Regions from separate parts of the Fictibacillus enclensis genome, predicted to be linked through region 2. Evidence: predicted binding sites of a transcription regulator. Region 2 holds the regulator's gene; the other holds the start of a gene.
What was found. Region 2 encodes LexA, which represses DNA repair genes until DNA is damaged. Its sites were predicted from a motif close to CGAACATATGTTCG; they were not measured.
Positions count from the first base shown of each region.

Region 1 (3,331 bases), 1.8 Mb from region 2:
CACAATGCCATGTTCCTCGTTGTACTGTATCTGTACGTTTCTGCGTCGCTGTGTTTCACCGATGGCAATCTCCATGGATCTGGTGATCTTGTCGGCATACATAATGACATGTCCGTTGCTGTTACGTGCCGCACGGCCGATCGTCTGAATCAGGGATCTTTCGGAACGAAGGAATCCTTCCTTATCCGCATCGAGTATCGTAACAAGAGAAACCTCAGGAATGTCGAGTCCTTCCCTGAGAAGGTTAATCCCCACAAGCACATCAAACACACCGAGCCTCAAATCCCGGATGATCTCAATCCTCTCCAGCGTTTTAATCTCAGAATGGAGGTATCTTACCTTTATACCCATTTCCTGCAGGTAATCAGTCAGATCTTCAGACATTTTTTTGGTGAGCGTGGTCACGAGCACGCGTTCATTTTTGGCAACACGGTCGTTAATCTCACCAAGAAGATCGTCAATCTGACCTTTGCTTCTACGCACTTCAATGGTTGGATCCAGCAATCCGGTAGGCCGGATGATCTGCTGGATGGGTTCCGGAGCATGCTCCTCTTCATATGGGCCGGGTGTTGCAGATACATAAATGTGCTGAAACTTATCTTTTCCTTCAAATTCATCGAACGTCAACGGTCGGTTGTCTTTCGCTGAAGGCAGGCGGAATCCATGTTCAACGAGTACATTTTTACGTGCCTGGTCACCATTGTACATTCCGCGGATTTGCGGCAGTGTCACATGCGACTCATCGATCACGATCATGGAATCATCGGGAAAATAATCAAGAAGTGTGTACGGGGTGGATCCGATGGGGCGCAATGTCAGATGAAGAGAATAGTTTTCAATCCCCGAGCAAAAGCCCATTTCACTCATCATCTCAATATCATAGCGGGTGCGCTGCTCCAATCGCTGGGCTTCAAGCAGCTTGCCGGCATCATTCAATTCCTTCAGCCGCTCTTCGAGTTCAGCTTCAATCCTCTGAATGGCCATCTTCATTTTTTCTTCACGGGTGACAAAGTGGGATGCCGGAAAAATGGCCACATGATTACGCTCGCCGACAATTTCACCTGTGAGGGCATCTACCTCTGTAATCCGGTCGATCTCATCACCAAAAAATTCCACACGCAGGCACCGTTCATCACGGGAAGCAGGGAAGATTTCCACGACATCGCCGCGCACGCGAAAAGTACCGCGGGTGAAATTAATATCATTGCGGTTATACTGAATGTCTACCAAATCCCTCAAGAGCTGGTCGCGGTCACGTTCCATTCCGGTACGCAGCGAAATGACCATGCTCTTGTATTCTTCCGGGGACCCGAGGCCATAGATGCAGGACACACTGGATACGATAATGACATCTTTTCTTTCAAACAAGGAAGACGTGGCACTGTGCCTTAGCTTATCGATTTCATCGTTAATGCTTGCATCTTTTTCTATAAATGTATCAGACTGCGGAATATAGGCTTCCGGCTGATAGTAATCGTAATAACTTACAAAGTATTCAACAGCATTATTCGGAAAAAATTCCTTGAATTCGCTGTAGAGCTGCCCGGCAAGCGTTTTGTTGTGGGCAATAACCAGAGTCGGTTTGTTTACTTCCTTGATGACATTGGATACCGTAAAGGTTTTTCCTGTACCTGTAGCCCCAAGAAGCGTCATTTTTTCCTTCTTCTCATTAATCCCATTTACAAGCTGACGTATTGCCTCAGGCTGGTCTCCTTGAGGTTTATAAGAAGATACGAGCTCAAATGTTTCGCTCACATTCATAACCTCCGTCCTAAATTTTGCTAATAAGATTATAACACAGCAAACCTGTGAAACTCTAATTTTTACGAACAAATATTCGCGCGTTAAATATTGGAAATCAATACCGCATGGAAGAATGTATAGTATGCTACTGTTTTTCTTTTTTTTAAAGAAATTCGCTCATATAGGCAAAAAAAGCCCGCCCTCTGAAAAGGCAGACCTTTATATATATCACTTTACGTGCCTGTTTTTTTATGGATGCCCAACCCCAGCCAAAATCCGATCACAATGGAGCATGCGGCAATGGCTTGCAGATACCAGGTTTGTTCCCCCCTTTACCATCGGCAATACCGTTGCCAGAATAACTGTCATTCTTTTTTACCTCTATTCTTTCTGCTTTCCCCGGTACACCAACTTATATAATTTTTGCAGAAAAAAAAACCAAAACCTAGAGGCTTTGGCAATAAAGGGGGTGAGTTGCTTCAAAAGCTTTTTACCCTCATTAATTCTTGTTCAAACATAAAAATAAAAAAAGTTTTAAAAAAAGAGTTTTGAAGTTACCTACAAAGGGAATTTACAGAATATTCCCTTTTATTTTGGGATTTAACAATTAAACAGGAGGTTTTTCCATGAATACTCGCAGGGTTATTGGTATTTATCCTTCAGAAAATAAAGTTCTCAATAAACTAAAGTTACTTAAGAAAGATGGCATGAAAACAGAACACATGATCATCGTCAACCCCTCTGAGCCTCAAAAAAACCTGCCAGCTCCACCAAATATTCTGCAAAAACTCATAATGATTGGCGTTTCGGAAAGCGAAGCCAAATTATATGCTGAAGTGTTAAAAGAAGGACAATACATCTTGCTCAACACCGTCACCCACAAGAAATACTTAACCTGATTTTTTTGTTCCCCAAACATATCAGCCGTCACTTCTCCATATAGTCTAGGAAGAAGGAGGCGCATCCGCATGAACGAAACCGACCAGTTAAAAGCACTGAATCAACTATTGGAGATTATTCATTACAAGGGAAATGCCCGGAAACTATCTTTTATGAACCGGTCCCTTTTTCATTCCAAAAAAATAAAATCAAAAAACATCACCCGCCTTCGGTCATAAGGGAGGGTGTTTTTCTTTTATCTCATAACACGGTATAGAAATGGAAGAAGAATAAAAATAAGCCGCTATTCCTTTTTCCATCAGGAGTTGGCGGCTGTTAATTTAATCGTTGCATACACCACTTGATGGCGGTAACTTCGGTTCCTACTTCCAGCATGGTATGAACGTTGAAGATATCCATAAGCTTCTGAACACCCGGCAAGCCTGCTCCCAATCCTCCCGAACTGGTGTAACCGGATTGGAGTGCCAGATTAATATCTTGAATACCAGGCCCGTGGTCGACTGCCGAAACACGGATACCGGCGCGATGGTTTTCCCTGATCGCTTCTACAATGATTTTTCCTTCCCCTGCGTAGAGATAGATATTTCTTGCAAGCTCGGATATTGCTGTCTTAATTCTCACTTGATCAACTGCATTAAATCCGATCTCCCGTGCCAGTACCTTTCCCTCCTGCCGGGCGATGGAGATA
Region 1 covers NZ_CP126109.1:4,078,017-4,081,347, forward strand. Annotated here, with positions in the region: gene uvrB (excinuclease ABC subunit UvrB) at 1-1,755, opposite strand, end outside; gene QNH15_RS21330 (hypothetical protein) at 2,370-2,642, shown strand; gene QNH15_RS21335 (hypothetical protein) at 2,712-2,861, shown strand; gene QNH15_RS21340 (anti-sigma regulatory factor) at 2,959-3,331, opposite strand, start outside.
Region 1: the regulator LexA is predicted to act here: its motif matches at 1,827-1,840, upstream of uvrB (excinuclease ABC subunit UvrB).

Region 2 (3,331 bases):
GCTGGGAAATCAGTATGGAAATGGAACACTGAAATTGACCACAAGGCAGACCTTCCAGATGCATGGCATTTTGAAGTGGAACATGAAAAGTACGATCCAGGCCATCCATGCTTCACTTATGGATACGATTGCCGCATGCGGAGACGTAAACCGGAATGTGATGTGCATTTCAAACCCTTACCAATCCGAAATTCATTCAGAAGTATACGAATGGTCCAAGAAACTGAGCGAATACCTCTTGCCAAGAACTAGAGCGTACCACGAAATCTGGCTGGACGAAGAAAAGGTGGCAGGCACACCGGATGCAGATGAAGTGGAACCGATGTACGGGCCGCTTTACCTGCCGCGTAAATTTAAAATCGGCATTGCTGTTCCTCCATCAAATGATATTGATGTCTTTTCACAGGATCTCGGATTCATTGCGGTTATTGAAGATGGTAAGTTGACTGGTTTTAATATTGCAATTGGCGGCGGCATGGGTATGAGCCACGGAGATAAGGAAACCTACCCGCAGCTGTCCAAAGTGATTGGTTTTTGCACGCCTGACCAGATTCTTGAGGTGGCGGAAAAAACCATTACCATTCAACGAGACTACGGAAACCGTTCCAAGCGAAAAAACGCCCGTTTTAAATATACAGTTGACCGCCTGGGGGTTGAAACCGTAAAAGAAGAATTGGAAAACCGACTCGGTTGGAGCCTGCCCGAAGCTAGAGACTTTTCCTTTGAGGATAATGGAGACAGATATGGCTGGGTTCAGGGTCTTCAAGATCAATGGCATTTTACGCTGTTTGTTGAAGGTGGTCGTATTACAGACTTTGAAAACTACAAGCTGATGACCGGCCTGCGTGAAATAGCCAAGGTTCACACTGGGGAGTTCCGTTTAACTGCGAACCAGAACTTGATCATTGCTAATGTGTCCGAGGAAAAGAAGCAGGAGATCACGAATCTTCTCGATCAATATGGAATGCTCAACAGCCAGAACGTTTCTGCTATCCGCCGAAATTCTATGGCTTGTGTAGCACTTCCGACGTGCGGCCTTGCTATGGCTGAAGCGGAGCGCTATCTGCCGGTGCTGATGGACAAAATTGATCAGATTGCGGATGAAAACGGGTTGCGCAACAAGGAAATAACCGTTCGGATGACCGGCTGCCCTAATGGATGTGCACGGCATGCACTCGGTGAAATTGGCTTTATCGGCAAGGCACCGGGCAAATACAATATGTATTTGGGTGCGGCTTTTGATGGCAGCCGTTTGAGCAAAATGTACCGCGAGAACATAGGGGAGGAAGAAATACTAAAGGAATTAAAAGTTCTTTTCCCGAAATATGCGAAAGAGCGTCTTGAAGGCGAACACTTTGGAGACTTTGTCATTCGAAGCGGAGTTATTAAAGCCACAACAGATGGCACCAATTTTCATTTTTAATCCTAAAAACAGCGGCCCGGCAGTTATGCCGGGCCGCTGTTTGCTTATTTTTAATGTAAGGTGCGGTACACACCAATTACTTTTCCGAGGATGGTCACGTTTGGAAGAAGGATGGGTGATAACGAAGAATTTTCAGGCTGCAGACGGATATGGTCTTTCTCTTTAAAGAACCGTTTGACGGTTGCTTCATTCTCGTCTGTCATCGCTACGATGATATCACCATTTTCCGCTGTAGGCTGCTGCTTTACGACAACCAAGTCCCGGTCGTAAATGCCTGCTTCAATCATACTGTCTCCTTCTACAGTTAACATAAAAACATTATCGTCTCCTACTACATGCTCTGGAAGAGAGAAGTACTCATCCACATTTTCAATGGCAGTAATCGGAGATCCAGCAGTAACCTTACCGATGATCGGCACATTGACGGATCGTGATTTTGTGATGATCTGGTCGGATTCAAGCCCCAATACTTCAATGGCCCTTGGTTTGGTAGGGTCACGGCGAATCAGCCCTTTTTTCTCCAGACGAGAAAGATGGCCATGAACGGTAGAGCTGGACGCCAGCCCGACGGCTTCCCCGATTTCCCGAACGGAAGGAGGGTATCCCTTTGCATTAACTTCCTCTTTAATAAATTCCAGGATATCAATCTGTCTTCTGGATAACTTTGTCATTATATTCGCACCTCATTCACTGAATACTCTTGAAAAAAGTATAGCATTTAAAAGCAAGATATACAAACATAAGTTCGAAAAAAACCCTTGAAAAGAACAGCTGTTCCCATTATAATGAGAACAAATAAGAACAAACATTCGCAGGGGTGATAGGAAATGAAGGGATTTTCACCGGTAGTTATGCTAATATCTATTGTTGCAGCAGGGTTTTTTATGTTTGCCCACCAGACACATGTTGAAGGCTCGAAGGAATATATGGAGATAACAGTTAATAAGGGAGATTCACTCTGGAAAATTGCAGAAGAATATACTAAGGACCATAAAAGCAATTGGGCATTTGTAGACTGGGTGGAGAAGAACAACGGAATACAGGCAGGGGCCATTACACCGGGCCAGAAGCTCATCATTCCAATCAAAGCAGAAAAAGACAGGTGATGTTACTTGAACGCCATTATTTATTGCAGGGTAAGCACAGAGAAGGAGGAGCAGGCCGCTTCTCTTTCCCGGCAGGAAGAAGAATTAACAAGATTGGCTAAAGAGCATGATTTTACGATCGTTTCTGTCATCAAGGAACGGGAAAGCGGGTACAGCCTCGAACGAGAAGGCTTGCTGTGCATCATTGAAATGGCCCAGAGCGGTGAATTTGAAGTTCTTTTGGTATCAGATGATACCCGGCTGGGCAGGGGGAATGCCAAAATTGTACTGCTTCATGAACTGCTGAAACGTGAAATTAAAGTGTATACCTTCAGCAGCCAGGGAGAGTATCATCTTTCCGAGGCAGAATCGATGGTGCTTGAAATTGTGGCGGTGGTAGAGGAGTACCAAAGAAAGCTCCATAATTTGAAAATTAAACGTGGAATGAAAAAAGCAGTTCAAAAAGGGTACAAGCCGCAGAAAAATTTAAAGAATATCCACAATGGCGGCAGGGAGCGCAAAGAATTGCCGATTGAAGAAATCATTCGTCTTCGCAGGATGGATCTTACGTTCGCTGAGATTGCAGGAACCCTCCGGGGATTTGGATATGAAGCATCGAAAGCAACGGTTCACCGGCGGTATAAAGAGTATATAGAAAGTGCTGTGACTGGAAACCCTACCTGATATTCGTTTATGATAGGCATATCGAATATAAAAGGAGAGGTGTTCATGCTTACACCAGACAAATTGGAACGGCTCAACTTTCTTGCAAAGAAGTCGAAACAAGAAGGTTTATCCACTGAAGAAGCTGCAGAGCAAAAAG
Region 2 covers NZ_CP126109.1:2,266,142-2,269,472, forward strand. Annotated here, with positions in the region: gene cysI (assimilatory sulfite reductase (NADPH) hemoprotein subunit) at 1-1,423, shown strand, start outside; gene lexA (transcriptional repressor LexA) at 1,474-2,094, opposite strand; gene yneA (cell division suppressor protein YneA) at 2,251-2,529, shown strand; gene QNH15_RS12020 (YneB family resolvase-like protein) at 2,536-3,192, shown strand; gene QNH15_RS12025 (DUF896 domain-containing protein) at 3,238-3,331, shown strand, end outside.